3 regions of the Nocardia sp. NPDC041819 genome follow, and region 2 is predicted to be linked to each of the others. Evidence: riboswitches for the same ligand, from Rfam matches in the RefSeq annotation. Region 2 holds a riboswitch; each other region holds the start of a gene.

Region 1 (10,084 bases), on a different contig from region 2:
GACCGAGAATCGCCGTGGACAGGAAGGCGAGCATCGCGCCCGCCTGCACACCGGCGGTTTTGCCCGCGAGGAGTTTGCGGTCCGGCCCTGCCGCACCGGACCCGGTGAGCTGGGCCATCGAGTCGGCGGCCGCCGTGATCCACCCCGGCCGGTCGACGATCCTGGCCGCCGGGACCGGCCGGTCGTCCAGCAGTCCGCTGACCTCACGTACCGGCGCCTCTGCCCGCACCGAGGAATCGGCGAGTTCGGCGACCACCTGTTCGGCGGAGTAGCGCGAGGTGCGCGGACCAGCCGGAACCAGAGCGGAGCCGGTTTTCGCGGCCAAGCGCCAATCGACCACGCCGGACAGACCCGAGCGGGCCTTTCGCCGCTCGACCCGATCGGCGGAGCCGAATTCAGCTGCCTCGGAACCTTGCTGGGTCATGATCAACCACCCGTCAGGAGCATCCACAATTTCGCAGCGTGCCTGCGATCGCGTCCAACGCGGGCCTGCTCACCTCCGGCGGTCGATCGTTCGACATCAAAGCGAAGGTCAGCACCCGCCCATCGGCGTCCAGCACATACCCGACCAACGCGCTGGACACCGACAGAGTTCCGGTCTTGGCCCGCACCCAGCCCGCGCCCTGACGGTCCCGGGCGACGTAACGGCTGGTCAGTGAGCCCGTGGCACCCGCGACCGGCAGATCGTCGAGCATCGGCGCCAAGGTGGCCGCGACCCGGTCGTTCTCCGGCTGGGCCTTGGTACCGGCCGGTTTCACCGCCGTGGCGCCGGTGGGCTCGGCCGCGCTCGCCACGACCCGGTCGAGCAACCGCGCGGGAATCCGGTCGTCCACCGAAAGCCCGCTGCTGTCGTGCATATCCAGGCCGGCCAGATCGAAACCGGCCTTGCTCAGCGCCGCGCGCACCGCGGCGGCCCCGCCGGTGAACGACGCCTCGCCGCCGGTGGCTGTGGAGATCTCCCGGCCGATCGCCTCGGCGAGCACGTTGTCGGAGTAGACCATCATGTCGCGCAACCGGTCGCGCAGCGGCGCCGAGCGCACGGAGGCGATCTCGGCCGCACCGGCGGGCGCGGCGCCCGCGCGGACCTTGGCCGGGTCCAACCCCAGATCGGCGGCCAAGCGCCGCCCAGCGTCGAGAGCGGGCGTCGCGGTGCGCGGCGAGTACTCGACGAGCGGTTGCAGGCGGCCACCGTCGATCATCACCGGCTCGATCGGGGCGATGGAGCCCTCGGGGATGTCCACCGGGTCCCAGCCCTGCGCCATGGTGGGGCCGGTGTAGGCGGAGGTGTCGACCACGATCGTGTCCACCGCGCGCCCGGCCGACTTGATCTGGGTGACCAGGTCGGACAGCCGCGGCCCGTTCGGGTAGTACCCCTTGCCGTCCGGTTGCGCGGTGAGCGTCGGGTCGCCGCCGCCGACCAGTACCAGTTCGTTCGGCGCGGCGCCCGCGACGACCTTCGTGATCACCCGGTGCTCGCCGGGCAGCGTGAGCAGGGCCGCCGCGCTGGTGAGGATCTTCGCGGTGGACGACGGGATCATCGGCCGGTTCGCGTCGCCGCTCCACAGCACCATCCCGCTGTCGGCGTCGGTCACCTGACCTGCGAACGCGCCGAGGTCCGGATTGGCGATCACCGGGGCGAGCGCGGCGGCGATCCCCGCGGGGCTCGGCGCGGAATCGGTGGACCGGGCGGGACCGACCTGCGGAGACGGCTCGACCGGAGCGGGCGGGTCGGCGATGGTGAGGCCACCGTGCCGGAACTCGTCGGTCCACGGACGCACCGCGAGCAGTGCCACGGCGGCCGCGACGATGAGGACGACCACCGTGCTCGAGATCCAGATCCACCTGTTGCGGCGCCGCCGGGCGGCCAGCCCACCGATGTTCTCGTTGCCACCAAACACGTCGCCGCCGCTCTCCTGACCGATTCCCGCAGCAGCCGCCTGCCGCACCCATATCCGCGACGCCCACACTATCCTCGTTGCGCAACCGTTCCCCTGAACAACCTGGCGAGTCGGCGCACTCCGCAGCGGCCGAGTCGGCAGTCGCCGAAAAGCAGCCGAGTCGCCGGGCTCGGCACCGATGCACGAAGGAGATGGCGTGGAGTTCGACGTCACCATCGAGATCCCCAAGGGTTCCCGGAACAAGTACGAAGTCGATCACGAGACCGGCCGGGTCCGGCTCGACCGGTTCCTGTACACGTCCATGGTCTATCCCGCCGACTACGGCTACATCGAGAACACCCTCGGCGAGGACGGTGACCCGCTGGACGCGCTGGTCCTGCTGCCCGATTCGGTGTTCCCCGGCGTGATCGTGGAAGCCCGTCCGGTCGCCATGTACAAGATGACCGACGAGGCGGGCGGCGACGACAAGATCCTGTGCGTGCCCGCGGGCGACCCGCGCTGGGACCACATCCAGGATCTGAAGGATGTGCCGGAGTTCGAGCTGGCCGCGATCAAGCACTTCTTCGAGCGCTACAAGGACCTGGAGCCCGGCAAGTTCGTCAAGGGCTCGGAGTGGGTCGGACGGGCCGAGGCCGAGGCCGAGGTGGAGGCGTCCATCCAGCGTCTGAAGGACCAGGGCGGGCACTGAACGCCCTCGGGCACAACGAAAGCGGGGAGTCCGATAGGCACGGACTCCCCGCTTTCGTTTTTTCCGGGCGCGAAAGATGAAAAGGGGCACCCGGAAACCGGATGCCCCTTCTCGGCGTCAGGTGGCTCAGTAGTAGATGTACAGGTCCCAGCCGTCCCAGGACTCGATGCACTCCCAGTAGTAGCCGCCGGTGCTGGGCGACTCGCCGTCGGCCCGGCAGGCGTTCAGCGTGGCGTAGGTACCGACGTAGGTGCCGCCGTAGGCGACCTCCTGGTAAACCGGCGCGGCCGAGGCCGAAGCAGCCGTCGACACCCCGGCGACGGCGGCGGTGGCCAGCAGACCAGCGGCGAGGAAGGACTTGATACGCATTGTTCTTGCTCCTGAATGCGAGGCGAAATTTCCGACGTCCCAAACGATATGGACGATCGGCGCCTGGCACAGCCAACCCTAGGGTGAGGGCAAGGCAACCCTGAGGCGAATCACCTTGCCCACCCTCGATACCCACCCTTAGGGTGCTCGGCACGGCGCACTCGCGGGGCACGGGCCCGCCGAGGGTGTCACTGGCCGCGGAATTCGGGCGCGCGTTTTTCGAAGACGGCCTTGATCGCCTCGGTGAGGTCCTCCGAGGGCAGGAAGGCGGCATTCCACGCCGAGACGTAGCGCAGGCCCGCGGCGACCTCGTCCTTGCGGCGCTGATCCAGCACATCCTTGACGCCCTGCACCACCAGCGGCGGGTTCGCGGCGATCTCGCGCGCGGTGGCGTGTGCCGCGTCCAGAACCGCTTCCTGGTCCGGGAAGATGTCGTTGACCAGGCCGATCTTCTCCGCGCGTGCGGCATCGATGTCCTTGGCGGTGTAGGCCAGCTCCCGCAGGTGACCTTCGCCGATGATGCCGGGCAGCCGGTGCAGCGAACCGATGTCGGCGACGATCGCGACCTTGGCCTCCCGCAAGCTGAACTTGGCGTCCGCGCTGGCATAGCGGATGTCGACCGCCGCGATCAGATCGAGCCCGCCGCCGATGCACCAGCCGGACACCGCCGCGATCACCGGCTTGCGGCAGTCCGCCACCGCCGTGACCGAGGCCTGCATCTTGCGCAGCTCGGTGAGAAAATCGGTGCGCGGCGCGGCCAGGGCGCGGTCGGCCATCAACGGGCCGAACGTGCCGCTCATCGCGGGCAGGTCCAGGCCGTAGGAGAAGTGCTTCCCGGAGCCGGTCAGCACGATCGCGCGGACGTCGGGATCGGCGTCGAGCGCCTGGAACACCTCCGGCAGCTCGCGCCAGAAGTCGGGACCCATAGCGTTGCCCTTGCCGGGGCCGATCAGCGTCACCTGCGCGACGTGATCCTTGGTTTCGACGGTGAAAGCCTGCCAATCAGTCATTTGTACAGCGTATCGAGACCACGCCGGGCGGGTATCCCGGCCCGTGCGAGCCCGGTGTGCGAGGATTCGCCGCGAAACCTCGCAGCGTGTAAATCCTGTGCAAATTGCGCGGCGGCGCACTGGTTCCCGGGTCGGGATTCAGCGGATCATGGTCGAGTCAGCAAACCTCATTCGCCGGTTTTCGGAGGACACCATGCTGATGCATCGGGGAATCGGCCTCGACCGGTTCAACGGTCTGCCGCGCGGTCGCGCGATTCATGCCCTCTACGAGTGCTGCTGCAACGTGACGTGGGCCGCGACGCTGGCCGACGCTCGCCCCTATCCGGATCGGGACGCGCTGCTGAGCAAGGCCGATGTCGAACTGCTCGCGCTGTCCCAGCGGGACGTCGATCGCGCCTTCGAAGGGATTGCGCACGAACCGGTCTCGTCACACTGTATGGCCGAACTGGCACGGGTCACCCGCGAGCGAATCGCCGGGATGCTCGGGCCCGCCGAGGGCTACCCGGAATACTGAACCGGCGGCGCGACTTGCCCGGCGTACCGACGGCAATCGCTCTACCCTGGTGAGATGCGCAGGTCGTCATTGCCACCGGTCGCCTGCCGGGTCGCGGACACCCTCATCTCCCGGGGCCATCACGGTCTCATCGTCGCCCAGCCGGAGCCGACCCACACCGCCGCCGACGCCGCACGGGCCCTCGGCGTAGACGTGGGGGCGATCACGAAATCACTGGTGTTCCTGCTCGACGACGACCCGGTGCTGCTGCTGGTCTCGGGAGCGCACCAAGTCGATCTGGCGAAGACCGGCGCGCGCCTGGACGGGACGCTGAGCCGCGCCCCCGCCGAGATGGTGCGGGAGGTAACCGGTCAGCCCATCGGCGGCGTCGCACCGGTCGGTCACCCGACCAACCTGCCCACCTGGGTGGACAGCGCGCTGGGGCGCCATCGGGAGCTGTGGGCGGCGGGCGGGCATCCGAACACCATCTTCCGCACGTCGTTCCCGGAATTGCTGCGGATCACCGCGGGTCTCCCGATCGATGTCGACTGACTCGACGCCCTCGCGGCGAGCGCGGTGCCCGCACGAGTGCGATCAATGCCACCCGCACCCGCGGGGCGTCCGGGCGTAGTTTCGTGAGGTGACCGACGCACAACGGCCCGAGACGGAACTACAGATCCCCGATGATCTGAGCGGCATCACCGCGGAGCAGTATCGCGCCTCCATGCGCCACTATCCGGCCGGCGTCACCGTCGTCACGCTGACTTCGCCGCAGGGGCCGGTCGGTTTCACCGCGACCTCCTTCGCCTCGCTGTCACTGGACCCGCCGCTGGTGTCGTTCAATATCGCGCACACCTCCTCCAGCTTGTCCGCCATGCTGGACGCCGAGTCCGTCGTCATCCACTTCCTCGGCGAACACCAGCAGCACCTGGCCCACCGGTTCTCCCGGACCGCGGAGGAGCGCTTCACCGACCGCGCCCTGTGGACCACCTTGGACACCGGCGAACCGGTCCTGCACGGCACCCCCATCTGGTTGCGCGCCACGGTGCACCAACGGATCCCCATCGGCGACCACACCTTCGTCGTCGGCTTGGTCACCCGGGTCCACGACAGCACCGACGAGAAACCCGCCGCCGCGCCACTGCTGTACTACAACGGGCGCTACTACCGACCGATCGCCCTCAGCGACTGACCCCGCGCTCGATTACGCCACCCGCGGCCACATGACCGACTCCGCGTCGAGCGCGAGCCGGCCATTCCAACTCGAGAAAGCAATCAGGCACCGTCCAGCACGGCAAAGTCCACGTCGACCGGGAACGGATCGCTCAGCCGGAGCACATCTTGATGAGTTTCCGCCAGCCGGTAACTGCGGCTCGCCCAGTCCAGACGGTATTCCTGGATGATCTTCACCTTGCGATCCGCGGCCAGATGCACGATCAGGTAGATCGGGATTCCTTCGTTCGCGTACTCCGCGCATTTGTCCACGGTGTCGGTGTATTCGGATCCCGGTGAGACCACCTCGACCACCAGCAGCACGTCCGCCGTCCTCAATTTCCGATCGCCGTCGACGCACCGATGCAATGCCACGTCCGGACGACGAAACGAAAATCCTGGACTCGCCGGACGACTTCGCACGTAATACATCTCGAAGTCGGTCACCACCCCGGTGCACGGCTCGTCCGGGCTCCCTTGTTCCAACGCGTTTGCCAGTCGCCTGGCCACGTTGTTGCGCTCGAAGGTGCCGCTCCGGCAGACGATCACGTGGCCGTCGACCACCTCGATCTGACGTTGGACGTCTTCCGGGAGCGCCGCGTAACCCTCCTCCGTGATGAGAAGGGCGGCCGGATCGGTGGCCCACACGGGCAGGGTGCTCATGAGACCGCCTCGAACTCGGGTTACCGGATACGGCGATAGTATCCGGTGCCACCATGCCATCGGGACCAGCGCGGCTTCAGCCGACGAGACAGGGGGCCGCGCCGGTGGGGGCGGTGGAGGTGAAGGGACGCGTTTCGGGGGTGGGGTTCCAGACGCCGTTCTCGGCGGCGTAATTCCAGGTGGGGCCCGTTCGCGCGAGGATGGCGATCGCCTCGATCAGGCGGTCCACGTCGGCGGAGGTGGTGCCGAGGCCGATGCTGGCGCGCAGTGCGCCGGTCAAGCCGAGGCGGGCGAGCAGCGGGTGGGCGCAGAAACGTCCGTCGCGCACACCGATGCCGTGTTCTGCGGAGAGATAGGCGGCGACGTGGCCGGGGGCGAAATCGTCCAGGGTGAAGGCGACGATGCCGACGGAGTCGGGGCTGTCGATCCAGATCCGCAGCAGCTGGACGCCGGGAATCGTGGCCAAGCCGGCGCGCAGGCGGTCGGCGAGCCGGTGTTCGTGCGCGGCAAGGGTTTCGGCGTCGATCCCGCTGAGCGTGTCACAAGCCGCGGCCAGCGCGGCGGCGCCGAGCACGTTCGGCGAGCCGGCTTCGTGCCGCTGCGGAGCGGACGCCCATTCGGCCGCGTCGCTGCGGACCTCGCGCACCGCGCCGCCGCCCGCGAGGTAGGGCTGCGCCGCGTCGAGCCAATCCCGCTTGCCCACCAGCACACCGGCGCCGAACGGCGCGTAGAGCTTGTGCCCGGAGAACGCCAGGTAGTCGATCGCGGTGTCCCGCAGGCTGATCCGCCGATGCGGCGCCAACTGGGCGGCGTCCACCAGGATCCGGGCGCCGCACTGATGCGCGATGGTGGCCAGCCGTTCCAGTGGAAGCACCTCGCCGGTCACGTTCGAGGCGCCGGTCACCGCGAGCAATGCGGCCGGCTTGCTGCACAGTTCGGCGACCAGCCTGCCGATGGTCTCCTCCACCGTGTCGGCGGCCTGCACGACGCGCCTGCCCCGCTTGGTCCACGGCAGGAAATTGGCGTGGTGCTCGATGTCGAGCACCACGGTGTCCCCGGGGACGCAGGAGGCGAGCAGGTTCAGCGAGTCGGTGGTGTTGCGGGTGAAGACCACCACCTGATCGTCGGCGGCGTCGAGGAACCGGGACACCGATCCGCGAGCGGCTTCGTAGCACTCGGTGGAGATCCGCGAGGCGTAGCCCGCGCCGCGGTGCACGCTCGCGTAGTACGGCAGCAACTGCTGTACCCGGTCGGTGACCTGGGCCAACGCGGGCGCACTCGCGGCGTAGTCGAAGTTGGCGTAGGTCGCCGATCCGCCGTGTACCAGCGGCACGCGCAGTTCGTCGCCGGACACCCGGGCGAGTGCGGCACAGGGGTTGTCGACAGCAGTAGTCATCACGTGAATCCCGTCGGCTCAGGGACTCGCGACCGAACGATTCGGCGAGTCCGCGCTTGCCGCGCCCGGTTGGGCGGCGGCCGGGTCGTCACCCGGAGCACCCCACCGCGGAGGAGGGTTGCCGGCCAGCAAGCCGGGGCTTTGCACTGGCACTCATGACCAGACTCGAGAGTGGCAGAAGCGCCCCGGCACTGTCAACCACATTCCACCCGAGTCCCCACGAGCACCGCGTGGACATAACCACCACGCGTCGGCCATTACAAGCACCCCCACGACGACGCGCGAGCCGCGCCCGACGCGGGATTTCGCGCATCGGTACCAACCCCGTCCACGGGCGAAACGCGCCTCGGTTCGCTCGTCGGTTACCACCGAGCGAACCGATGCCGATGAGAGTCGGTCCCCCCTCGTTTCCCGCAACGGGGCAACTTCTCGAGCGCCTCCGTATCTCGAACGCGCTGAACCCGATCGCGTCGCCCGCTGCGACTCCCTCGATGACCGGCCGGAACAAACGGACATCCCCGCCCTCGCGAGGACCAGCTCGGGACCGCTCGATGAGCCGAATCACACCTTCGGATCAGCGATCTCCCGGCGAACGCGACAGGCGAGCCGCCCACCAGCGTTTTGCCCTGCCGGAACGGCGAATATCTATCCCACCTGCAACAACGCGCATCGCGCCCACCGATCCGGCATCCGGTCCGGTGAACAACAAGCGACGACAACCCCGGGTACCGTGGACAGCTGGCCACAGCGCTGTTTGCCCTTTGGTAACCCAGCTATGACACAACAACGGGAAAGTGTGAGGCGAGTCGATGGGAGGTGCGCACAGCACCATGCTCGAGACAGACGTCGACGCGTCGGCGGGCCCGTTGTCACGCGGCGATCGCGCGCCGGAGGCCAGGACGCTCGTCGACATCCTGACCGCGACGGCACTCGCCCATCCCGACGCCCCCGCCATCGACGACGGCCATGTGGTGCTGTCCTATCTGGAATTGGTCGTCGAGATCGAGAACGCCATGGCCCGGCTCGCCACCGCGGGCGTGCGGCCCGGCGATCGGGTCGGCGTTCGCATGCCGTCGGGCACCCGCGGGCTCTATGTGACCATCCTCGCCGTTCTCTACTCCGGCGCCGCTTACGTGCCGGTCGACGCCGACGACCCGGACGAGCGCGCCCAGCTGGTCTTCGGGGAAGCACAGGTCACCGCGATCGTGACCGCCGAAGGCATCGAGACCACGGCCGCGGGCATCCGCGCAGCCGAGCAGCAGCGCGAACAGACCTGGTCGACGCTGCCCACTCCCGGCGACGACGCCTGGATCATCTTCACCTCCGGTTCCACCGGCACTCCGAAAGGCGTTGCCGTCACCCATCGCAACGCGGCCGCCTTCGTCGACGCCGAGGCCGATCTGTTCCTGCGCGACGCCCCGATCGGTCCGGGCGACCGGGTTCTGGCGGGTCTGTCGGTCGCCTTCGACGCGTCCTGCGAGGAGATGTGGCTGGCCTGGCGCAACGGCGCCTGCCTGGTGCCCGCCCCGCGTGAGCTGGTGCGCACCGGCGCCGATCTCGGCCCGTGGCTGGTGCGGCGGGAGATCAGTGTGGTCTCCACCGTCCCGACCCTGGCGGCGACCTGGCCGGTGGAGGCATTGGAGGCGGTGCGCCTGCTCATCTTCGGCGGCGAGGCCGTCCCGCCGGAACTCGCCGAGCGCCTCGCGGGGAACGGTGATTCGGCTCGCGAGGTGTGGAACACCTACGGCCCCACCGAAGCCACGGTCGTCGCCTGCGCCGCCCGCTTGGACGGCCGGTGGCCGATCCGAATCGGCCTGCCGCTCAACGGCTGGGACCTGGTCGTCGTGGACCGGGCGGGTAACCCGGTGGCCGAGGGGGAATCCGGCGAACTGGTGATCGGCGGCGTCGGACTGGCTCGCTATCTCGACCCGGTCAAGGACGCCGAGAAGTACGCGCCGCTGCCTTCTGTCGGCTGGGAGCGCGCATACCGCAGCGGCGACCTGGTCCGCAACGACAGCGCCGGACTGGTCTTCCTCGGCCGCGCCGACGATCAGATCAAACTGGGCGGGCGGCGCATCGAACTCGGCGAGATCGACAACGCTCTGCAACACCTGCCCGGCGTCACGAGCGCCGCTGCGGCCATCCGGACCACCAAGGCGGGCAACAAGCTTCTGGTCGGCTATCTGACCGGACCCGGCCCGGACTTCGATGTCAAGGCCGCGCGCGCCGTCCTCGGTGGACAACTTCCTGCGCCGCTGGTGCCCAGGCTCGCGGTGGTCGACGAGCTGCCCACCCGGACCTCCGGCAAGGTGGACCGCGACGCGCTGCCCTGGCCGCTGCCCAATGCCGCCGAGG
Region 2 (8,694 bases):
GGCGGCGCCGACCACGGCCGGGGCCGTGTAACCCAGGCCCGCGGCGATGACCAGGCCGCCGAGCCAGGCTCCGGCGGCGTTGGCGATGTTCAGAGCGGCGTGGTTGAGGGCGGCGGCGAGGGTCTGGGCATCCGCCGCGACATCCATCAGACGCGTTTGCAGCCCGGGCGCCAGCGCGGCCCCGGATGCGCCGACCAGCAACGCGCCGAAGGCCGCGGTATAGGGGTTGTGCGCGGCGGCGACGAATCCACCGAGGATGACGGTCATCGCGACCATCGACACCGAGATGGCACGGTCCACGCCACGGTCGGCGAGCACGCCGCCGACGATGTTTCCGATCACCATGCCCACGCCGAACAGCATCAACACCAAGGGGACCGCCCCGGCCCGCAGACCGGCGACATCGGTGAGCGTGGTCGCGATGTAGGTGTAGACGGCGAACATCCCGCCGAACCCGACCGCGCCGACCAGCAGCGTCAACAGCACCTGCGGACGCCGCAGCGCGCCGAGTTCGGTCATCGGATCGGTCATGGTGATGCCGGTGAGTACCGGCACGAAGCGCAGCAGCGCGGCCACGGTGCAGACACCGATCAAGGCGACCACCACGAACGCGTCGCGCCAGCCGAGATGCTGCCCGAGCCAAGTAGCTGCGGGAACGCCGACGACGTTGGCGGCGCTCAACCCCAGCATAACCGCCGCAACCGCCTTGGCCCGCTGTCCCGCCGGGGCGAGAGTGGCGGCTGCCAGCGAGGCGACACCGAAGTAGGCGCCGTGTGGCAATCCCGAGACGAACCGCGCCGCGACCAGCGTCTCGAACGAGGGCGCCACCACGGTCGCCGCGTTGCCCACGGTGAACGCGACCATGAGCGCGACGAGCAGCCGCTTGCGCGCCACCCGCGCGCACAGCGCCGCGATCAACGGCGCGCCGATCACCACGCCGAGGGCGTAGGCCGACACCGCGTGCCCAGCGGTGGGCTCGGAGACGTGCATGTCCGAGGCGATGTCCGGCAGCAAACCCATGGTGACGAATTCGGTCGTCCCGATACCGAATCCGCCGAGGGCCAGTGCCAGCATGGCCGGGACATGCCAAGCGGTTCGTCCGGGTGGGGCGGCGGTACTGGTCATCACGGGGGTGGTCACGTGTTCATGTAACCGGTCCCGTCCCGTATCCGCTTCCCGGGCGAACGTGAGTTCGCCCACCGTGACGTCGATGAACGACGCTGGTCAACCCCGCCAATCGTCCTGGACCGCTACAGCCGTCGCGCATCCCCCGGCTCGCCGCGCCGCAAAGTCCGCCGGTATTCGGCGGGCGATACCCCGACCACACCGGAGAAGTGGCGGCGCAGGTTGGTGGCGGTGCCGAGACCGGACATCCGGCTGATCAGACCCTCGGCACACCTGACACCCTGCTGATGATCGCGAAACAGTGCGGGCACCCGTTCCACCTGGGTGGGGCGGGTGCCCGATGTTCAGCCCGGCGCTGGGTGAGCACCCAGCGCCGGAGTCGGCCGAGCGACACGGCTCGGCCCCGCGGTTCGGCGCCTTGTCGGCGCCCGCGAACTCAGCGCAGTGCGCGAGCCAGGTTGGCGTCCAGGGCGCCGAGGAATTCCTCGGTGCTCAGGTAGCCCTGATCCCCGCCGACGAGCAGCGCGAGGTCCTTGGTCATCTGGCCGCCCTCGACGGTCTTGATGACGACGTCCTCGAGGGTCTGCGCGAAGCCGATGACCTCCGGGGTGTTGTCCAGCTTGCCGCGGTGCTCGAGCCCTCGGGTCCAGGCGAAGATGGACGCGATCGGGTTGGTCGAGGTCGGCTTGCCCTGCTGGTGCTGGCGGTAGTGCCGGGTGACGGTGCCGTGCGCGGCCTCGGCCTCACAGGTCTGCCCGTCCGGGGTGAGCAGCACCGACGTCATCAGGCCGAGCGAACCGAAGCCCTGGGCCACGGTGTCGGACTGCACGTCGCCGTCGTAGTTCTTGCACGCCCAGACATAGCCGCCCTCCCACTTCATGGAGGAAGCCACCATGTCATCGATGAGGCGGTGCTCGTAGGTCAGGCCCGCGGCGTCGAACTGGCTCTTGAACTCGGCGTCGAAGATGTCCTGGAAGGTGTCCTTGAACATGCCGTCGTAGGCCTTCAGGATGGTGTTCTTCGTCGACATGTACACCGGGTAGTTCTGCTGCAGGCCGTAGTTGAACGACGCCCGCGCGAAATCCTCGATGGACTTGCGGAAGTTGTACATGCCCATGACGACGCCGCCGTCCTCGGGCATCTTCACGACCTCGTGCACGATCGGCTCGCTGCCGTCGTCCGGGGTGAAGGTCAAGGTGACGGTGCCGCCCTGGAACACCTTGAAGTCGGTGGCGCGGTACTGGTCGCCGAACGCGTGGCGGCCGATGATGATCGGCTTGGTCCAGCCGGGAACGAGCCGGGGAACGTTCGAGATGATGATCGGGGCACGGAAGATGGTGCCGCCCAGAATGTTGCGAATGGTGCCGTTGGGCGAACGCCACATCTTCTTCAGGCCGAATTCTTTGACCCGCGCCTCGTCCGGGGTGATGGTGGCGCACTTCACACCGACACCGTGCCGCTTGATGGCTTCGGCGGCGTCGACGGTGACCTGGTCGTCTGTCTTGTCGCGGTACTCGATGCCCAGGTCGTAATACTCCAGGTTCACATCGAGATAGGGGTGGATCAGCTTGTCCTTGATGAACTGCCAGATGATCCGGGTCATCTCGTCGCCGTCGAGTTCTACGACGGTGCCTTCAACCTTGATCTTGGACATGGATCTTCGTGTCCTCCTAGGATGGTGCCCTCATTGCACGGCCAGGCGAACACGCTTGTGAGCGGACCCCAGCTGTTCCAACAGACAACGTATATGTCCCGCGTTGTCGGCGAGACGTGTGGTGCAAACAAGACGAGCGTACTGCTGCCTGAGTCCTCACCGCACGGGCAGCCCCCGGAGTGAGCTACGCCACCTTTGTTACCGATTGGTAGATCGGCGACGGCTCCGAGCACCGCGAAGGGCGTTCACGCAACCGCCGTCGCCGCCATGATCCGCCTTCCGCCCGAGCCCGGCAACCATCCGGCAGACGACGAGGTCCGCGCGGCCTCACCGGCGTCACGCGGACCTCGTTCGCGGCGGATCAGACCCCGACCGGGATCCGGGCCTCCTCGGAACCTTCGATCAGGTTCTCCGGCCGATCCCGGATCATCAGCGCGATGATCGGGACGGCCGCGAGGAAGAACCCGGCGCCGACGTAGAAGGCCACGTCGTAGCTGTGGATCGCGGCTCGCGCGGCCAGATTGTCGATACCCGGGTTGTCCTGCGCGAAGGACTTCGCGACCTGCACCGAGATCGTGGTCAGCAGCGCCGTCCCGACCGCGCCGCCGACCTGCTGCGCCGCGTTCAGCAGCGCGGAGGCGACGCCGGAGTCCTCTTCCTCGACCTGATGCAGCGCGACCGTCTGCATCCCGACGAACAACGGACCCATACCGAGCGCGATGAGCACCTGCGCGGGCAGTACCCCGGCCAGGAAGCTGTCGCCGTAGCTCAGCTGGGCCAGCAGCAGCAGGCCGATGACGCCCAGCACGGCGCCGGCCAGCATCAGCGGACGCGGGCCGAGCTTCGGCAGCAGAGCACTGGTGACACCCGCCGAGATCGCGATACCCGCCGGGAAGGGCAGGAACGCGAAGCCCGCCTTCAGCGCGGAGTAGCCGAGCGTGATCTGGAAGTAGAAACTCAGGAACAGGAACATCGCGAACATCGCGATCGGGATGAGCAGCGCGGCGAGGAAGGCGCCGCCGCGGTTGATCTCACCCGGGATGTGCAGTGGCAGCAGCGGGTTCGAGGAGCGCCGTTCGATCGCCACGAAGGCGACGAGCAGCGCCAGCCCGGCGACGAGCAGCGCCAGGGTGCTGCCGGCCAGCCAGCCGTCGTCGGCGGCGCGGCTGAAGCCGTAGACGATGGCGATCAGGCCGAGCGTCACCGTGACGGCACCGGGCACGTCATATCCCCCGCTGCGCGGCGCAGGCACGTCCTTCGCCACCCATGCCAGCGCCCCGACCAGCGCGAGCAGCGCGATCGGCGTGTTGACCAGCAGGCACCAGCGCCACGACGCGTACTCGGTGAGCGCGCCGCCCGCGATCAGGCCGAGCGCCGCGCCGCCCGCGGAAATGCCCGCGAACACACCGAACGCGGTGGCCCGCTCTCCGGGCTCGGTGAAGGTCACCGACAGCAGCGAGAGCGCGGCCGGGGCCAGCAGCGCGGCGAACGCGCCCTGCAACGCGCGCCCGGCGAACAGTTCCGCCCCGGTTTGCGCGAGCCCGGCCAGCGCCGAAGCGCCCGCGAAGCCGATCAGGCCGACGATGAAGATCCGGCGGCGGCCGAGGTAGTCGGCCAGCCTGCCGCCCAGCAGCAGCAAGCCGCCGAAGATCAGCGTGTAGGCGGTGAGCATCCATTGCCGGTTGCCGTCGCTGATGTCGAGATCACGCTGCGCGAACGGCAGCGAGATGGTCACGATGGTGGCGTCCAGCACCACCATGAGCTGGGCCAATGCGATCACTGTCAGCGCGAGCCAGCGCGCTGAAGCGGCCGATTTCCGCGGCGCGTGCGCCGCTGTCCCGGGTTCCGTCACGGTCGTCTCCTCGTCCTTCGATGTCGGAAGCCATCCTGTCATCGAGCGACATTTGTCGTCAAGAGAAAAGTGTCGCACTACGACATTTGACCGTTAAAGACAGGAAAACAACAGGTTGCGTTACCATGGGGCCATGCTCGAGTCATCGACGCCGATGGGCGCGAGCGCTGCGGCCGACCGCGCCGCGAGCGCCCCCGCGACCCCGGGGCTGCGTGAACGCAAGAAGCAGCAGACGAGGTTGCGCATCATCGCGGCCGCCCTGGATCTGTGCGACACGCAGGGCTTCGACGCGACCACGATCGAGCAGATCGCCAACGTGGCGGACGTCTCGCCGCGAACGATCAACCGCTATTTCGAGAGCAAAGAGGACATCGTCCTCGGACCGGTCCAGGATTTCGGGCGCACGATCGCCGAGACGCTGCGCGAGCAGCCACGCACGGGTAACGAACTACAGGCGCTGCTCGCGGCCTTCCTGCACGTGGTCGATCAGGCCGCCGAGGGTGGCGAGGCCGACCCGTTGTCGTTCCGGCAGTTCCAGAAGATGCAACGGATCCTGCGCAACAGCCCTTCGGTCAGTGCCCGCAGCATGGAACTCGCCGACGACAAGAACACGGCGATCGCGGCGGTGGTCGCCGAGCGCCTCGGCACCGAACCGAACGCGCGTGCGGTGCGGCTCCTCGTCGGCACCTGGCAACTGATCGGCCACATCGGCATGGAGTGCTCCGACGATGCGTTCCTGGACGAGGACCTGGCGACCGCGACCAGGGCGGGGCGCACCGCGTTCACCGAGGCGTACGACGAATTCGTACGCACCTGCTGCGGGGCGGCGACCGTCGCGGACCAGTGAGTTCGGCGGAGGATTTCGGACGCCGACCGCCCGCCGGTTATGATGCCGGGCAGGTTATGAGTACCAGCGCCAAGCCCCGGCTCGCTGGTCGGCAACCCTCCAACCGCGGTGGGGTGCTCCGGGTGATGACCTGGCTCCCGAGAGTCGGGAGCAAGCGCGTAACAGGAGGTCGCCGGCATGTGTTGTTGTTCGTTACCCACACACCGCTAACCCTTGCTGTACCGGCGAACACCTTTTGGGAGCAAACCATGAGTGAATTCACCGCGCCCGGGACCGAGCAGGACCCGGCAGCGCCGTACAGCGGCGTGGCCGCCCCCGTGAACATTCCGGGCGATCTACGCGCCTGCTTCGCGACGGCGGCGACGTGACCGTGAGCACCGAACCGAGCACGCGGACCTCCGGCAACGTCCTGCCGCCCCCGGATGGACAGCTCGGCACCATCGCCATCGGGGACGTGCGACTGGAGAACGGCGCGGTCATCCCGGACGTCCACCTCGCGGTGCAGCGCTGGGGCGAGCTCTCCCCCGGACTGGACAATATCGTGCTGGTCGAACACGCGCTGACCGGCGACTCGCACGTCGTCGGCAAGTCCGACGACGTGCACGAGATGCCCGGCTGGTGGGACGGCATGGTCGGCCCGGGTGCTCCGCTGGACACCGACGAATGGTGTGTGATCGCGACGAACGTGCTCGGCGGCTGCAAGGGCAGCACCGGGCCGTCTAGTCCCGCGCCGGACGGGAAGCCTTGGGGCGCGCGATTTCCCGAGATCTCCATCCGCGATCAGGTGACCGCCGAGGCCGCCCTGCTCGACCTGCTCGGTGTCGAGCGGCTCGCCGCGGTGGTCGGCGGTTCGATGGGCGGCATGCGGGTGCTGGAGTGGATGGTCGGCGCACCGGAGCGGGTCGCGGCGGCGCTGGTGCTCGCGGTGGGCGCCCGCGCCACCGCCGACCAGATCGGTACCCAGACCACCCAGATCGCGGCGATCAAGGCCGATCCGGACTGGCAGGGCGGCGACTATCACGGCACCGGCCGCGCCCCGCTGACGGGCATGGCCCTGGCTCGGCGGATCGCACACCTGACCTACCGCACCGAATTCGAGCTCGACCACCGGTTCGAGAACAAGCCCCAAGGCGACGAAGACCCGTGGCACGGCGGCCGCTACGCGGTGCAGAGCTACCTGGACCACCAGGCCGAAAAGCTGTGCAAGCGCTTCGATCCCGCCACCTATGTGCTGCTGACCGAGGCGATGAACCGGCACGACGTGGGCCGGGGCCGGGGCGGCATCGAGGCGGCGCTCGCGGCGACGCCGGTGCCGTGCGTGGTCGGCGGCGTCGACTCCGACCGGCTGTACCCGCTGCGGACCCAGCAGGAACTCGCCGATCTGCTGCCCGGTTGCGACGGATTGGAAGTCGTGCACTCCCGCGACGGGCACGACGGATTCCTCACCGAGGCGGCGGCAGTCTCGAAGCTGCTGACCGAGACCATGCGACTGGCCCGGGCGGGTGTGCGACCCGAACGCTGAAGATCCGCCGCGCCGAAGCGTCCGCGCGCGACGTTCCGAGCACTGTCTGCCCCGCGCTCAGAGCGCCGCGTCTCGTCGCGCCGCCTCGATCCGGTTGATGTTGCTTTCGATCCAATCCCGCAGCGCCGCGATCGGCGTGCGCAGACTGTGGCCGAGGTCGGTGAGGGTGTAGTCGACCCGAGGCGGGACCGTCGGATGCACTGTGCGCGTGACGAATCCGTCCGCCTCCAATTGCCGCAGAGTTTGCGTCAGCATCTTCTGGGAGATGCCCTCGATGCGGTTGCGCAGATCGGTGTAGCGCATGGTGCCGTCCGCGAGTGCGTCGATGATCAGCACCGTCCATTTGCCCGCGATGTGGTCGAGAACCTCCCGCGTAGGGCACTTCGCGGAGTACACGTCCGCAGGGAGACCGGAACCTTCGAGGTATGTGGGCACCTTTCGGAGTGTAGCGCACTATTTAGTGCCTTCTTCCTATTCGAGTGTCACTCTCCGATAGTAAGAATCATGGAAACGCAGACGCTTTCGGTTGCCGAAGCCATTCGAACCCGCCGCACCGTCCGGCATTACCGGGCCGATCCGGTAGCGCCGGAGCTGCTCGAAGAACTCCTCGACCTGACCATGCAGGCCCCGAGCGCCTGGAACATGCAGGACCGGTCGGTTGTCGTGGTGACCGGCGAAGCCGGCCGCCGCGCCCTGCACGAAGCCGCGTTCGGTCAGCCCCAACCGCTCGAGGCGCCGGTGGTGCTGGTTTTCCTCGCCGATGTCGACGGCTGGCGAGCGGACAATGCCGATATCGCCGAACTCGCCGGCCGCAGCGGCGCGTGGAACGCCGACTTCACCGCCGTGTTCGACACCCGCGCGGAGTATCACGCGCTCGAACGGCACGGCCTGCTGCGGGAGAACGCGGTGAAGAACGCGATGATCGCGGCCACCTACGCGATGCTGGCGGCCACCGGCCTCGGACTGGCCTCGGCCCCGATGAACGGATGGGACGCCGAACTGGTGAAGCAGGCCGTCGGTGTCGGCGATCGTGCCGATCTGGCCGTCGCGGTCCTGGTGACGGTCGGCTACAGCGACACCGTTGCACCCCATCCCGGCCGTCGGCCGCGCGAGCGGACGGTTTTCGCCGAGCGATACACCCGCTGATCTCGATGGGCGACGCGGCCGGGGCGCCCTCCCTGAGCGGTCAGCCGACGCCGAGCGTGTTGATCGTGGCCGCCAGGAACAGGATGCTCGAGCCGAGCAGCGTCAGCGCGCCCACATCGAAGGGCTTGCTGCGCACCGCGAGCAGCCCGACCCGCGCGGTCGGCAGGCACAGCCGGAACGCCGCCGCCAGCAGCGTCGCACCACCGAAGAAGAATGCCCCGCGCCGCCACCGATCGGACGCGACGAACACCACCGCCACCACGATGACCAGCGTCACAACCACCATCGGCAGATGAGAGCGCAGAAACTGCGCCCCCGCACTGCGGCGCCCGGCGATAGGCGCGTCGGCATCGGTCACCCCCCGATTCTTGCAGACCACCCCCGTCGGTCCGCCGGAGGTCACCGAGCCCGATCGGAACCAGCCCGATTCCCAGCGGCGAGTGGCACACGGCTGCGGCGAATCGCGAGTAGATCCCTCAGCGGTGTGCCACTCGCGGGCTGTCCACGGCGCTGATAAGGCGTTCGAAAGTGGTTGTTGGTCAAGTTGG
Region 3 (10,084 bases), on a different contig from region 2:
CCGATGCCTTGTATCCGAGCTTGAGTCCGCTCATCTGCCACGCTCCTCGCGTTTCGTTTCGCCGCCATCGCGATCCGTTCTCGACAGTAGTCAACGCTGCCGCCTCCGCGCCGACGGCCTGGCGCGGATGATCCGCACCGCCTGCCGGTCGTGGCCGTTCCGGTCGCGGGGCGATAGCGGATAATGGCCCGCGTGACCGCAGACGAGCCGATCCTGTCCTACTTGACCGATATGGACGGCGTGCTGGTGCACGAGGACCATCTGATCCCGGGCGCCGACAAGTTCCTCGCCGAACTGCGCGCCAACGACACCCCGTTCCTGGTGCTGACCAACAACTCGATCCGCACGCCGCGCGATCTACAGGCGCGGCTGCGGCACACCGGGCTCGACATCCCGGAAGAAGCGATCTGGACCTCCGCGCTGGCCACCGCCACCTTCCTGAACGAACAGCGGCCCAACGGCACCGCGTACGTGGTGGGCGAATCCGGGCTCACCACCGCCTTGCACGAGATCGGCTACGTGCTGACCGACAGCGATCCCGACTACGTCGTGCTCGGCGAGACCCGCACGTACTCCTTCGAGGCGATCACCACCGCGATCCGGCTGGTCGAGCGCGGCGCCCGCTTCATCGCGACCAATCCGGACCCGACCGGTCCGTCCCGGGACGGCTCGCTGCCCGCGACCGGCTCGGTGGCCGCGCTGATCACCCGCGCCACCGGCCGCGACCCGTACTACGTCGGCAAGCCGAACCCGCTGATGATGCGCTCCGCGCTGCGTCGCATCGGCGCCCATTCCCAGTCGACGGTGATGATCGGCGACCGGATGGACACCGACGTCATCTCCGGCCTGGAGGCGGGCATGCGCACCATCCTCGTCACTTCCGGCATCTCCACCCGTGGGTCCTTCGAAGCCTTCCCCTACCGCCCCACGATGGTGGTGGACTCCGTCGCCGACCTGATCGGGAAGACCGGGTCCCCGTTCACCGAATGAGAGGGTGCGTCCGGGGCAGACGACGCACACTGCCGGAGGGCGCCCCGGGGCCTCGGCGGGCGGACCCCCGGAGATCGCCGCGAGCGCGCCGAACGCAATCGCCGATGACTGCCGCAGTCAGTCGCCGTCCGTGGTGATCGCGTCCACGGCGGCGGACAACGCGGTGAGAGCCTCGACAGTGCGCGCGAGTTGCTCGTAGCCGAGCTCGTCCACGAGCCGTTCGGCCATCACCTTGTGCCGCGGGTTGATGCGGCGTACCGCGGCCAGCCCCGCCTCGGTGACGGCGACGAGTTTCGCGCGGCGGTGCGCGGGATTGGGTCGATATTCGGCGAGTCCCTTGTCCACCAACAGATCCGCGATGCGCTGGACGCTCTGCCGGGTGATGCCCATTTCGCGGGCGATGCCCGCGACAGGCAGCGGCCCGCGCGTCACCGCACCGAGCACCTGCCACCAAGCGGCGGTCAGACCCGCCGGGCGGGCCAGTTCCTCGGCAACCGCGAGGAATTGACCGTTCAGGCGGAACGACGTGATCGCCGCCGTGGCGAACAACTCCTGTTCAGGGGTCATGCGGCACCTCCCGATGTCGGCGATCCGGCCGGATCACCGGCAATTCTCGCTTACGCGTGCTGCGCGTCGTACTCCGCGAGCACCGCCCAGCCGCCGGGATCGGCGTGTGCGAACAACCGGTACCAGCCGTCCAGCACGTGCGGCTCGTACACGCCGAGCCTGCCGAGCACCTCGCGCGCGAATTCGAACGGCGCGCTCGCACTGGCGGTGATCACGTCACCGTCGGTGACGGCCGGGGCCTCGACATAGTGGTCCGCGCCCGAATAGCCGCTGTAGCGCAGGAATTCCGCGACATTGCTGGTGTGCTCGCGGTTGTCGAGCAGGCCGGCCTTGGCCAGGCCGAACGTCGCGCCGCAGATCGCGGCGACCGGCACGCCCGCGTCGACGAATTCGCGCGCCTTGTGCGTGAACGGGTCCAGTTCCGACCCTTCCCAGGTCTCCGCCCCCGGCAGGATCAGCATCGCGCTGTCGGCGGGCGTGAGATCGGCGAGCGCGACGTCCGGCACGATGCGCATGCCGCCCATGGTGGTGATCGGCTCCGCGCTCGGGCCGACCGTCTTCACCTGCCATGTCCCCGGCTCCCGGTGCCAGCTCGGCTTGTTGATGTGCGCGGTGGCCGCGCCCACCTCCCAATCGGCGAGTGTGTCGTAAACGGCCATGTGCACTGTCTTCATAGGCATGACAGTATGCTGTCATATATGACAGCATACTGTCAATGACGAAGAGCGACTCTCTCGATGAACCGGCAACTACGCTGGGAGCATGCGAATCTCGGTGGCGGCGGACGAGCGGGTCGGAGTGGCCCAGGAGCTGATCGACGAGTTGGACAAGCGCGGCCACGAGATCGTGCCGCACGGCGCGCTGTGCGATACCGAACGCGACGACTGGGCATGGGCCAGCGAGGCGGCGGCCCGGGACGTCGCTTCCGGCGAGGCAGACCAGGCGATCGTCTGCTGCTGGACCGGCACCGGCGCCTCGATCGCGGCCAACAAGGTCCCCGGCGTGCGCGCCGCGCTCTGCGCCGACGCTTCGACCGCGGCGGGCGCCCGCACCTGGAACGATGCCAACGTCCTCGCCCTGAGCCTGCGTTCGACCTCCAGCGCCGAACTCCGGGAGATCCTCGACGCCTGGTTCACCACCGAACCGAGTTCGTCCCCGGACGACCAGGCGAACATCACCCATCTCGCCGACATCGAACGCGCCGCCGACGCCTGAGGAAGCCCGTGCACTCCGTGCGGCCATGGCGTCGAGAGCGAGTGCGCGGCCTCCCGCCCGCGACGGCGACGAAACCCGGCGATACGGTCGAGGCATGTCCGTGCAGAGCGCCGGTGGCACGTTCGGGAACTATTCCCTCGAGCGCTTGCTGGGCCGTGGCGGCATGGGTGAGGTGTGGCTGGCGCACGACAGCGCCGGGCAGGCCGTCGCAGTGAAGGTGCTGTCCGCGGCGTATACCGCCGATTCACTCTATCGGCAGCGTTTCGAGCGGGAGGCGCGGCTGGGAACCCGTGCCCGCAACCCGCACATCGTGCCCATCCACGCGTTCGGCGAGGTCGACGGTCATCTGTTCCTGGAGATGGCCTACATCGAAGGCGTCGACCTCGGCACGCGGCTGAGATCGGGCGCGTTGCGGCCGGATCGGGCCGTGGACGTCATCGCCCAGGCCGCCGAGGCGCTGGATGCCGCCCACGCGGCCGGACTCGTGCACCGCGATGTGAAGCCGGGCAATATCCTCCTGCACACCAGCGGTTTCGTGTATCTGATCGACTTCGGTATCGCCCGCGCCGCCGACGGCACCGCGCTCACCGCCACCGGGCTGGTGGTCGGCACGCTCGGCTACATGGCGCCGGAGCGATTCACCGGCGCCGCCGTCGATGCCAGGTCCGATGTCTATTCGCTGGCCTGCGTGCTCTACGAGTCCTTGACCGGAAAGCCGCCCTATGGTGCGGGCGATCCGGCACAGCAGATGCGGGCCCACCTCATGACCGAACCGCCGCGCGCCTCGCTGGCCGCCCGTGACGTCCCGCCCGCACTCGACGCCGTCATCGCCCGGGGAATGGCCAAAGAGCCGGACGCGCGCTACCGCAGCGCGGGGCAATTCGCCGCGGCGGCGTCGGCGGCCCTTATGCGGTCCGCGTCCGCGCGACCGACCCCGCCGGTCGCACCGGCTCCGGCACCGGCAGGCCGTACGTCCACCCGGATCATGACTTCCGCCATCCCGGCGCGGCCGACGCCCGAGGCCGGTTCACCTACTCCGGCCGGGCAACTCGCTCGCCGACGCGAGCGCCGGTGGCTGCCCGTCGCCGCCGGGGCGGTGCTCGTCGCGGTGGCAGCGCTGTGGCTTTTCGGCGGCATCGATATGGGGTCCGCACCCGTCGCGGGCCCGACAACCACCGTGGCCGCCACGCCGGCCGATACTTCGCTGCCACCGAGCGACGGGCCACCCGGGCCGGGTCCCGCGGTGCGCGACGGTGACCTCGCTTTCGCCGTGATCGATGTGCGCGCCGCCGACCCGGCGAACACCGGCGATTCCCACACGGTCGTGACGCTGACGGTCACCAATGTGTCCGGCGACGAACAAGTTCTCGCCGTCGCCGATCAACGGCTGGTCACCACTGGCGGCCGCTCCGTCGCACCCGACGCGGCGGTCACCGCGGAACTCAATTCGCCCGGCGAGGACTTCACGCGCATCGCCAGTGGCCGCGTCAGCACCGTCCGGCTGGCCTTCGACCTGCCCGGCAAGAACAAGAACGGCAAGAAGAACGGCAAGAAGAACGAGGCACCGAGTCATCTGGTCCTGCACGGCGCACCGTCGTCACCCGGCGTCACCGTGCCGATCGGCTGACCGATCGCGCGACGGTTCGCGGCTCAGGAGAGAGCGGTGTCCAAATCGTCGAGGAGGTCTTCGACGTCTTCCAGGCCTACCGAGATACGCACGACGCCGTCGGTCAGGCCGATGGTGGCCCGGCCTTCGGGCCCCATGGCGCGGTGGGTCGTGGTGGCCGGGTGCGTGATCAGGGTCTTCGCGTCACCGAGGTTGTTGGAGATGTCGACGATGCGCAACCGGTTGAGGACTTCGAAAGCGCGCTTCTTCGCCTCGTTCTCGGGTGCGCTCAGCTCGAAGGTGATCACGGTGCCGCCCGCGCTCATCTGACCGGTGGCCAGCGCGTACTGCGGATGAGATTCCAGGAACGGGTACCGCACCCAGCTGACCGCCGGATTGTTCTCCAGGAAGCGGGCGATGCGCAGGGCGGACTCCGCCGAGTGGCGCACCCGCAGCGGCATCGTCTCCAGGCCCTTGAGCAGGGTCCACGCGTTGAACGGGCTCAGCGCCGGGCCGGTATGGCGCATCAGCGTTTTCACCGGGCCGTCGATGTAGTCCCGGGCGCCGAGGATCGCGCCGCCGAGCACGCGGCCCTGCCCATCGATGTGCTTGGTGCCCGAGTAGACCACCACGTCGGCGCCGAGTTCGAAGCCACGTTGCAGCAGCGGAGTGGCGAATACGTTGTCGAGCACCACTTTCGCGCCCGCCGCGTGCGCCAGCTCGGTCACCCGGCGCACGTCGACCAAGGTCTGCATCGGATTGGCGGGCGTCTCGAAGAACACCGCCTGGGTCGGCACCGACAGCGCCTGCTCCCACTGATCGAGATCCTCGCCGTCGACGAAGACGGTCTCCACGCCCCAGCGCGGCAGGATCTCGTTGCACACCACGAAGCACGAGCCGAACAGGCTGCGCGCGGCGACGAGCCGGTCACCCGCCTTCAGCAGCGCGCCCAGCGCGGTGAACACCGCGGACATGCCGCTGGCGGTGGCGAAGCACGCCTCGGCGCCGTCGATCAGGCGCATCCGCTCCTCGAACATGGCCACCGTGGGGTTGCCGTAGCGGGAGTACACGAAGTGCTCGACCTCGCCGGTGAACGCGGCCTCGGCGGCCTCGGCGCTCTCGTAGACGAAGCCGGAGGTCAGATAGAGCGCTTCGGCGGTTTCCTCGAAACCGGAGCGCCGCAGCCCGCCGCGCACGCCCAGCGTCGCGGGACCGACGCCGTCGGGCAGCGGCTTGTCGAACGCGCCGCCGGTGATCACGACTGCCGCCAGGGCAATCCGAGGGCACGCCAGCCCGCGCCGCCGCGATGCCCGAATTCGTCGAGCGGGCCTTCGAAGCCCTCGAGCACGTTGTAGGAGGTGCGGTAACCCGCCGAGGTGGCGGCGATCGCCGCACCGATCGAACGCTGACCGGAGCGACAGAGGAAGACGACGGGAGCCTCGGGATCGTGGCCGTCGAGCGCTTGCTTCAACTGCTCGACGAACGTCTCGTTGCGCGCGCCCGTGGAATCGACCCACTCGACCAGCACGGTCGGCCGTTCGATCGAACTGGTGTCGGGGACGCCGACGAACTTCCACTCCGCTTCCGTCCGCACGTCCACGAGGACGGCCTCGGGATCGTCCCGCAGCAGCTCCCAAGCCTGCTGTGGGGTGATGTCACCGGCATAACTCATGTGCACCTCCTGCGAATCCGCACTTGCCGCGCCCGGGACCAGGGCGCCGCCAGGTCGTCACCCGGAGCACCCCACCGCGGAGGAGGGTTGCCGACCAGTAATGCCGGGGCTTGACACTGGTTCTCATGACCTTCGACTGAGATTGCACCGACCCGGGTCACCCTGTCAAACGGTGGCGCACACTGCGCGAACGCTCAGGTGCAGACCAGCCACTTACCGCCGGATCGGGTGAGATTCCAGGTCGAGGTCCGCTCCTGCCCGTCCACCTTCGTGGTGACGGTCGCCTTCCCTCGGTCGCCGTCCATGATCGGACTGTCGATTTTCGTGATCTCGACCAGCTTTCCGGCGCCGTCCTGCCCCGCCAGCGGCGAGCGGGTCGCATCGAAACCCTGGCACGCGGTGCCGGGCGGCGGCACGGCGTCGCTGCGGTTGGAGCCGTCGACGAAGTTGCGGACGGCCGCCGCGATGCGGTCGGCTTCTGTGACATTTTTCTCAGCGGGCGACAGCACGCCGCCGAGCACGATCGCGATCAGCACGATCGCCGCGACCACCGCGGCCGCGATGAACGGGGCCGCCGAGCGCTTGTCGGTCTGATCGACCCGGATGATCTCGTCCTCGCCCGGGGTCGGCTGCTGTTCGGTCATGGCTCGATGATCCCTGGTCGGCGCGGGTATCGAGCGCTCGGCCCCCGGCTGCGGACCGGGGTGGCGCCGACCGGGTCCTGGCGTCCGCGATAGGCCTCGCGCGAGCGGGTAAGCGACGATTGTGGCTTTCGACGGCATCCGCCGAGTTCACGCACCGACGCGGGGTGGCATCGGCCATCCCGATAGAATCGCGGGACGGCGGCCTGCTGTCATAGCGAATCGGCAGCTCCACGCCGCGGCGAACGGAGCACCGTGCAGCCACTAGCCGGCAACGCAGGCGTGCGCCCCGAGGGCGCGACCGAGCCGGTGCGTCAACTTAGCCTAAGCTAAGCCAGACGTCATTAATTGTTTCGACCGTAAGGTGCGCGTAAAGAGATGACCGAACAGAGTGCAGTAGAGGATGGCGGTGTTCGCGAGCCCTCCGTGGTGACGCAGGCTTCCTCCGCCGGGCCTGACGCGCACACCGCGAGGACCCGCCCGCTCCGCATCGCGATCGTGGGCGCCGGACCGGCCGGGATCTACGCCGCCGACGCATTGATGAAGTCCGATGCCGACGTGAGCATCGACCTGTACGAGCGCATGCCCGCGCCGTTCGGGTTGATCCGCTACGGCGTCGCGCCGGACCACCCGCGAATCAAGGGCATCATCACCGCCCTGCACAAGGTGCTGGACAAGCCGCAGGTGCGCCTGCTGGGCAATATCGACTACGGCACCGACATCACGCTGGACGACCTGCGGGCCTTCTACGACGCGGTGATCTTCTCCACCGGCGCCAATGCCGACCGCGCCCTGCCCATCCCGGGCATCGATCTCGACGGATCTTTCGGCGCCGCCGACTTCGTCTCCTGGTACGACGGCCACCCCGACGTCCCCCGCACCTGGCCGCTGGACGCGGAGAAGGTCGCCGTCCTCGGCGTCGGCAACGTCGCTCTCGACGTGGCCCGCGTGCTGGCCAAGACCGGCGACGAGCTGCTGCCCACCGAGATCCCGCCGAACGTCTACAAGGGCCTCAAGGCCAACAAGGCCGTCGAGGTGCACGTCTTCGGCCGCCGCGGGCCCGCCCAGGCCAAATTCACCCCGCTGGAACTGCGCGAGCTCGACCACTCCCCCACCATCGAGGTGATCGTCGACCCCGAGGACATCGACTACGACGAAGGCTCCGAAGCCGCGCGCAGGCATTCCAAGCAGGTCGACATGGTCGCCAACACGCTCGAGCAGTGGGCCATCCGCGACGCCGGTGACCGGCCGCACAAGCTGTTCCTGCACTTCTTCGAATCCCCCGCCGAGGTGCTCGGCGAGAACGGCAAGGTCGTCGGCCTGCGCACCGAGCGCACCCAGCTCGACGGCACCGGCAACGTCAAGGGCACCGGCGTGTTCAAGGACTGGGACGTGCAGGCGATCTATCGCGCCGTCGGCTACCTGTCGCAGAACCTGACCCAGCTGCCGTTCGACGACCAAGCGGGCACCGTGCCGAACGAAGCGGGTCGCGTGATCGCCGACGAGAACGCCGACGGCGCCGCGCGCTACATGCCCGCGACCTACGTCACCGGCTGGATCAAGCGCGGCCCGGTCGGCCTGATCGGCCACACCAAGGGCGACGCCAACGAGACCATCGCCTGCCTGCTGGACGACGCTCCCGGCTTCACCCCGGCGCAGCGCCCCGAACCCGAGGCCGTCACCGAATTCCTCGAAAGCAAGGGCATCCCGTTCACCACCTGGGCCGGCTGGTACCGCCTCGACGCACACGAACGCTCCCTCGGCGAGCCCGAAGGCCGCGAGCGCGTCAAGGTCGTCGAGCGCGAGGACATGCTGCGCGCCAGCGAACCGCACAAGGTCTGATCACCCGGGCTGCGACCGACTCCGCTGCCACAACGACACCCCAGCTGTGGCAGCGGAAAACTCGACCCTGAGGCATTCTGTACAAGTGTTCGATGCCCACCTGCACATCTTCGACCCGCGATTTCCGCTGGCCGAGAACGAGGGCTACCTGCCCGACCCGTTCACCATCGCCGATTACCGCAAGCGCATGTCGCGCTTCGACGTCGCGGGCGGCGCGGTGGTCAGCGGGTCGTTCCAGGGCACGGACCAGACCTATCTGAAGGCCGCCCTCGCCGAACTCGGCGAGGGCTGGGTCGGCGTCACCCGGCTCGACTTGGACGCCACCGACGAGGAAATCCTCGAACTGGACCGCATCGGCGTGCGCGCGCTGCGGTTCAATCTCAAGCGGGCGGCGGCCGACATCACCGGAATGACGTTGCAGGCGTTGCGCGCGCACGAACTGGCCGGCTGGCACGTCGAGGTCTACATCGACGGCACGATGCTGGCGTCACTGCAACCGGTCATCTCCAAGCTGCCCGCGCTGTCGGTCGACCATCTGGGCATGTCCGCGGAGGGGCTGCCCTTCCTGCTGGATCTCGTCGACCGCGGAGCCAAGGTCAAGGCGACCGGTTTCGGCCGGGTCGCGATGAACGTGGCCGACACGCTGCGCCGCGTCCACGCGGTGAATCCCGAAGCCCTCATGTTCGGCACCGACCTGCCCGGCACCAGGGCCGGACGCCCGTTCCGTGACTCGGACGTGGATCTGCTCTGCGACGTGGTGGGCACCGACATGTACGCGGTGCTGGAGGACAACGCGCGCGCGTTCTACCGGCTGCCGGCCCGCGAGCGCGTGGTCAGCGACGATCCGGCCCCCACGCTGCCGCTGTACCGCCCGGAACCGCCGACCCTCCGGCTGCGCCGCGACGAACTCCCGGAAAACCGAGCGGGCGACACGATTCCGTTTCCCGCCATCGATCGGTAGCGCTCAGACGGCGAAGACACCGACGAGCCAGACCCCGGTGGCCAGCAAGGCGCCGAAGAGCTCGATCAGAATGGACAGGCCGACGCCCTTCAACGCGTGCACCGTCGCCTGCCACGCCTCCCGGTTGACCCGCAGCCGCTGGAGTTCCGAAAGATACACGCCGAGAACGAAACCCACGAACAGGCCGATCACCGGGATCACGAAGAAACCGATGATGCCGAGGACCGCGCCGAGGAAGACCGCCCGGCCCGCCACGCCCGCGTCCTTCATCTTGCGTCCGGGCCAGGTGTATTTGACGACGCCGGAAAGCACCAGCAACAACGCGCTGATCGCGAAAATCGTCCACGCCGTCGCGCCACCGGTGAGGAAGGCCCAGACGGCGATGGCCGCGAAGATCAGGATGACGCCCGGCAGGATCGGCACGACGACCCCGACGAGGCCGACCAGAATCGCGAGGCCGGCGAGAAGGTTGTACCACCCCTGATCAGACAGCGCTTCCACACATGCAGCCTAGAGCGGCGCACAGCCGCGGGCGAGCCGTAGCAGCGCGGCGTTATTGTCATACTGTCAATACACCCCTCCCGGTCGCG

The links. Region 2 has a riboswitch for S-adenosylmethionine ahead of metX (homoserine O-acetyltransferase MetX). Riboswitches for the same ligand answer to the same signal wherever they lie in the genome.
Region 1: another riboswitch for S-adenosylmethionine. It lies ahead of ACZ6DL_RS14440 (aminotransferase class V-fold PLP-dependent enzyme); the one in region 2 lies ahead of metX (homoserine O-acetyltransferase MetX).
Region 3: another riboswitch for S-adenosylmethionine. It lies ahead of ACZ6DL_RS10325 (rhodanese-like domain-containing protein); the one in region 2 lies ahead of metX (homoserine O-acetyltransferase MetX).

What each region holds. Positions count from the first base shown of each region.
Region 1 is NZ_JBVJAP010000003.1:572,108-582,191, forward strand. Features, by position in the region: gene ACZ6DL_RS14395 (zinc-dependent metalloprotease) at 1-424, opposite strand, end outside; gene dacB (D-alanyl-D-alanine carboxypeptidase/D-alanyl-D-alanine endopeptidase) at 438-1,877, opposite strand; gene ACZ6DL_RS14405 (inorganic diphosphatase) at 2,095-2,586, shown strand; gene ACZ6DL_RS14410 (hypothetical protein) at 2,713-2,955, opposite strand; gene ACZ6DL_RS14415 (crotonase/enoyl-CoA hydratase family protein) at 3,144-3,965, opposite strand; gene ACZ6DL_RS14420 (2-oxo-4-hydroxy-4-carboxy-5-ureidoimidazoline decarboxylase) at 4,159-4,479, shown strand; gene ACZ6DL_RS14425 (YbaK/EbsC family protein) at 4,534-5,010, shown strand; gene ACZ6DL_RS14430 (flavin reductase family protein) at 5,099-5,650, shown strand; gene ACZ6DL_RS14435 (Uma2 family endonuclease) at 5,734-6,333, opposite strand; gene ACZ6DL_RS14440 (aminotransferase class V-fold PLP-dependent enzyme) at 6,410-7,729, opposite strand; SAM riboswitch class IV at 7,777-7,890, opposite strand; gene ACZ6DL_RS14445 (Pls/PosA family non-ribosomal peptide synthetase) at 8,560-10,084, shown strand, end outside.
Region 2 is NZ_JBVJAP010000009.1:210,967-219,660, reverse strand. Features, by position in the region: gene ACZ6DL_RS24975 (MFS transporter) at 1-1,125, opposite strand, end outside; gene ACZ6DL_RS24970 (hypothetical protein) at 1,251-1,436, opposite strand; gene ACZ6DL_RS24965 (NADP-dependent isocitrate dehydrogenase) at 1,562-2,779, opposite strand; gene ACZ6DL_RS24960 (MFS transporter) at 3,141-4,631, opposite strand; gene ACZ6DL_RS24955 (TetR family transcriptional regulator) at 4,765-5,478, shown strand; SAM riboswitch class IV at 5,531-5,641, shown strand; gene metX (homoserine O-acetyltransferase MetX) at 5,843-7,000, shown strand; gene ACZ6DL_RS24945 (winged helix-turn-helix transcriptional regulator) at 7,058-7,435, opposite strand; gene ACZ6DL_RS24940 (nitroreductase family protein) at 7,505-8,146, shown strand; gene ACZ6DL_RS24935 (DUF3017 domain-containing protein) at 8,187-8,432, opposite strand.
Region 3 is NZ_JBVJAP010000002.1:780,164-790,247, reverse strand. Features, by position in the region: gene fgd (glucose-6-phosphate dehydrogenase (coenzyme-F420)) at 1-34, opposite strand, end outside; gene ACZ6DL_RS10355 (HAD-IIA family hydrolase) at 232-990, shown strand; gene ACZ6DL_RS10350 (MarR family winged helix-turn-helix transcriptional regulator) at 1,108-1,557, opposite strand; gene ACZ6DL_RS10345 (type 1 glutamine amidotransferase family protein) at 1,608-2,231, opposite strand; gene ACZ6DL_RS10340 (RpiB/LacA/LacB family sugar-phosphate isomerase) at 2,320-2,772, shown strand; gene ACZ6DL_RS10335 (serine/threonine-protein kinase) at 2,867-4,399, shown strand; gene ACZ6DL_RS10330 (O-succinylhomoserine sulfhydrylase) at 4,423-5,637, opposite strand; gene ACZ6DL_RS10325 (rhodanese-like domain-containing protein) at 5,634-6,050, opposite strand; SAM riboswitch class IV at 6,065-6,181, opposite strand; gene ACZ6DL_RS10320 (Rv0361 family membrane protein) at 6,245-6,694, opposite strand; gene ACZ6DL_RS10315 (FAD-dependent oxidoreductase) at 7,070-8,533, shown strand; gene ACZ6DL_RS10310 (amidohydrolase family protein) at 8,619-9,494, shown strand; gene ACZ6DL_RS10305 (DUF456 domain-containing protein) at 9,498-9,995, opposite strand.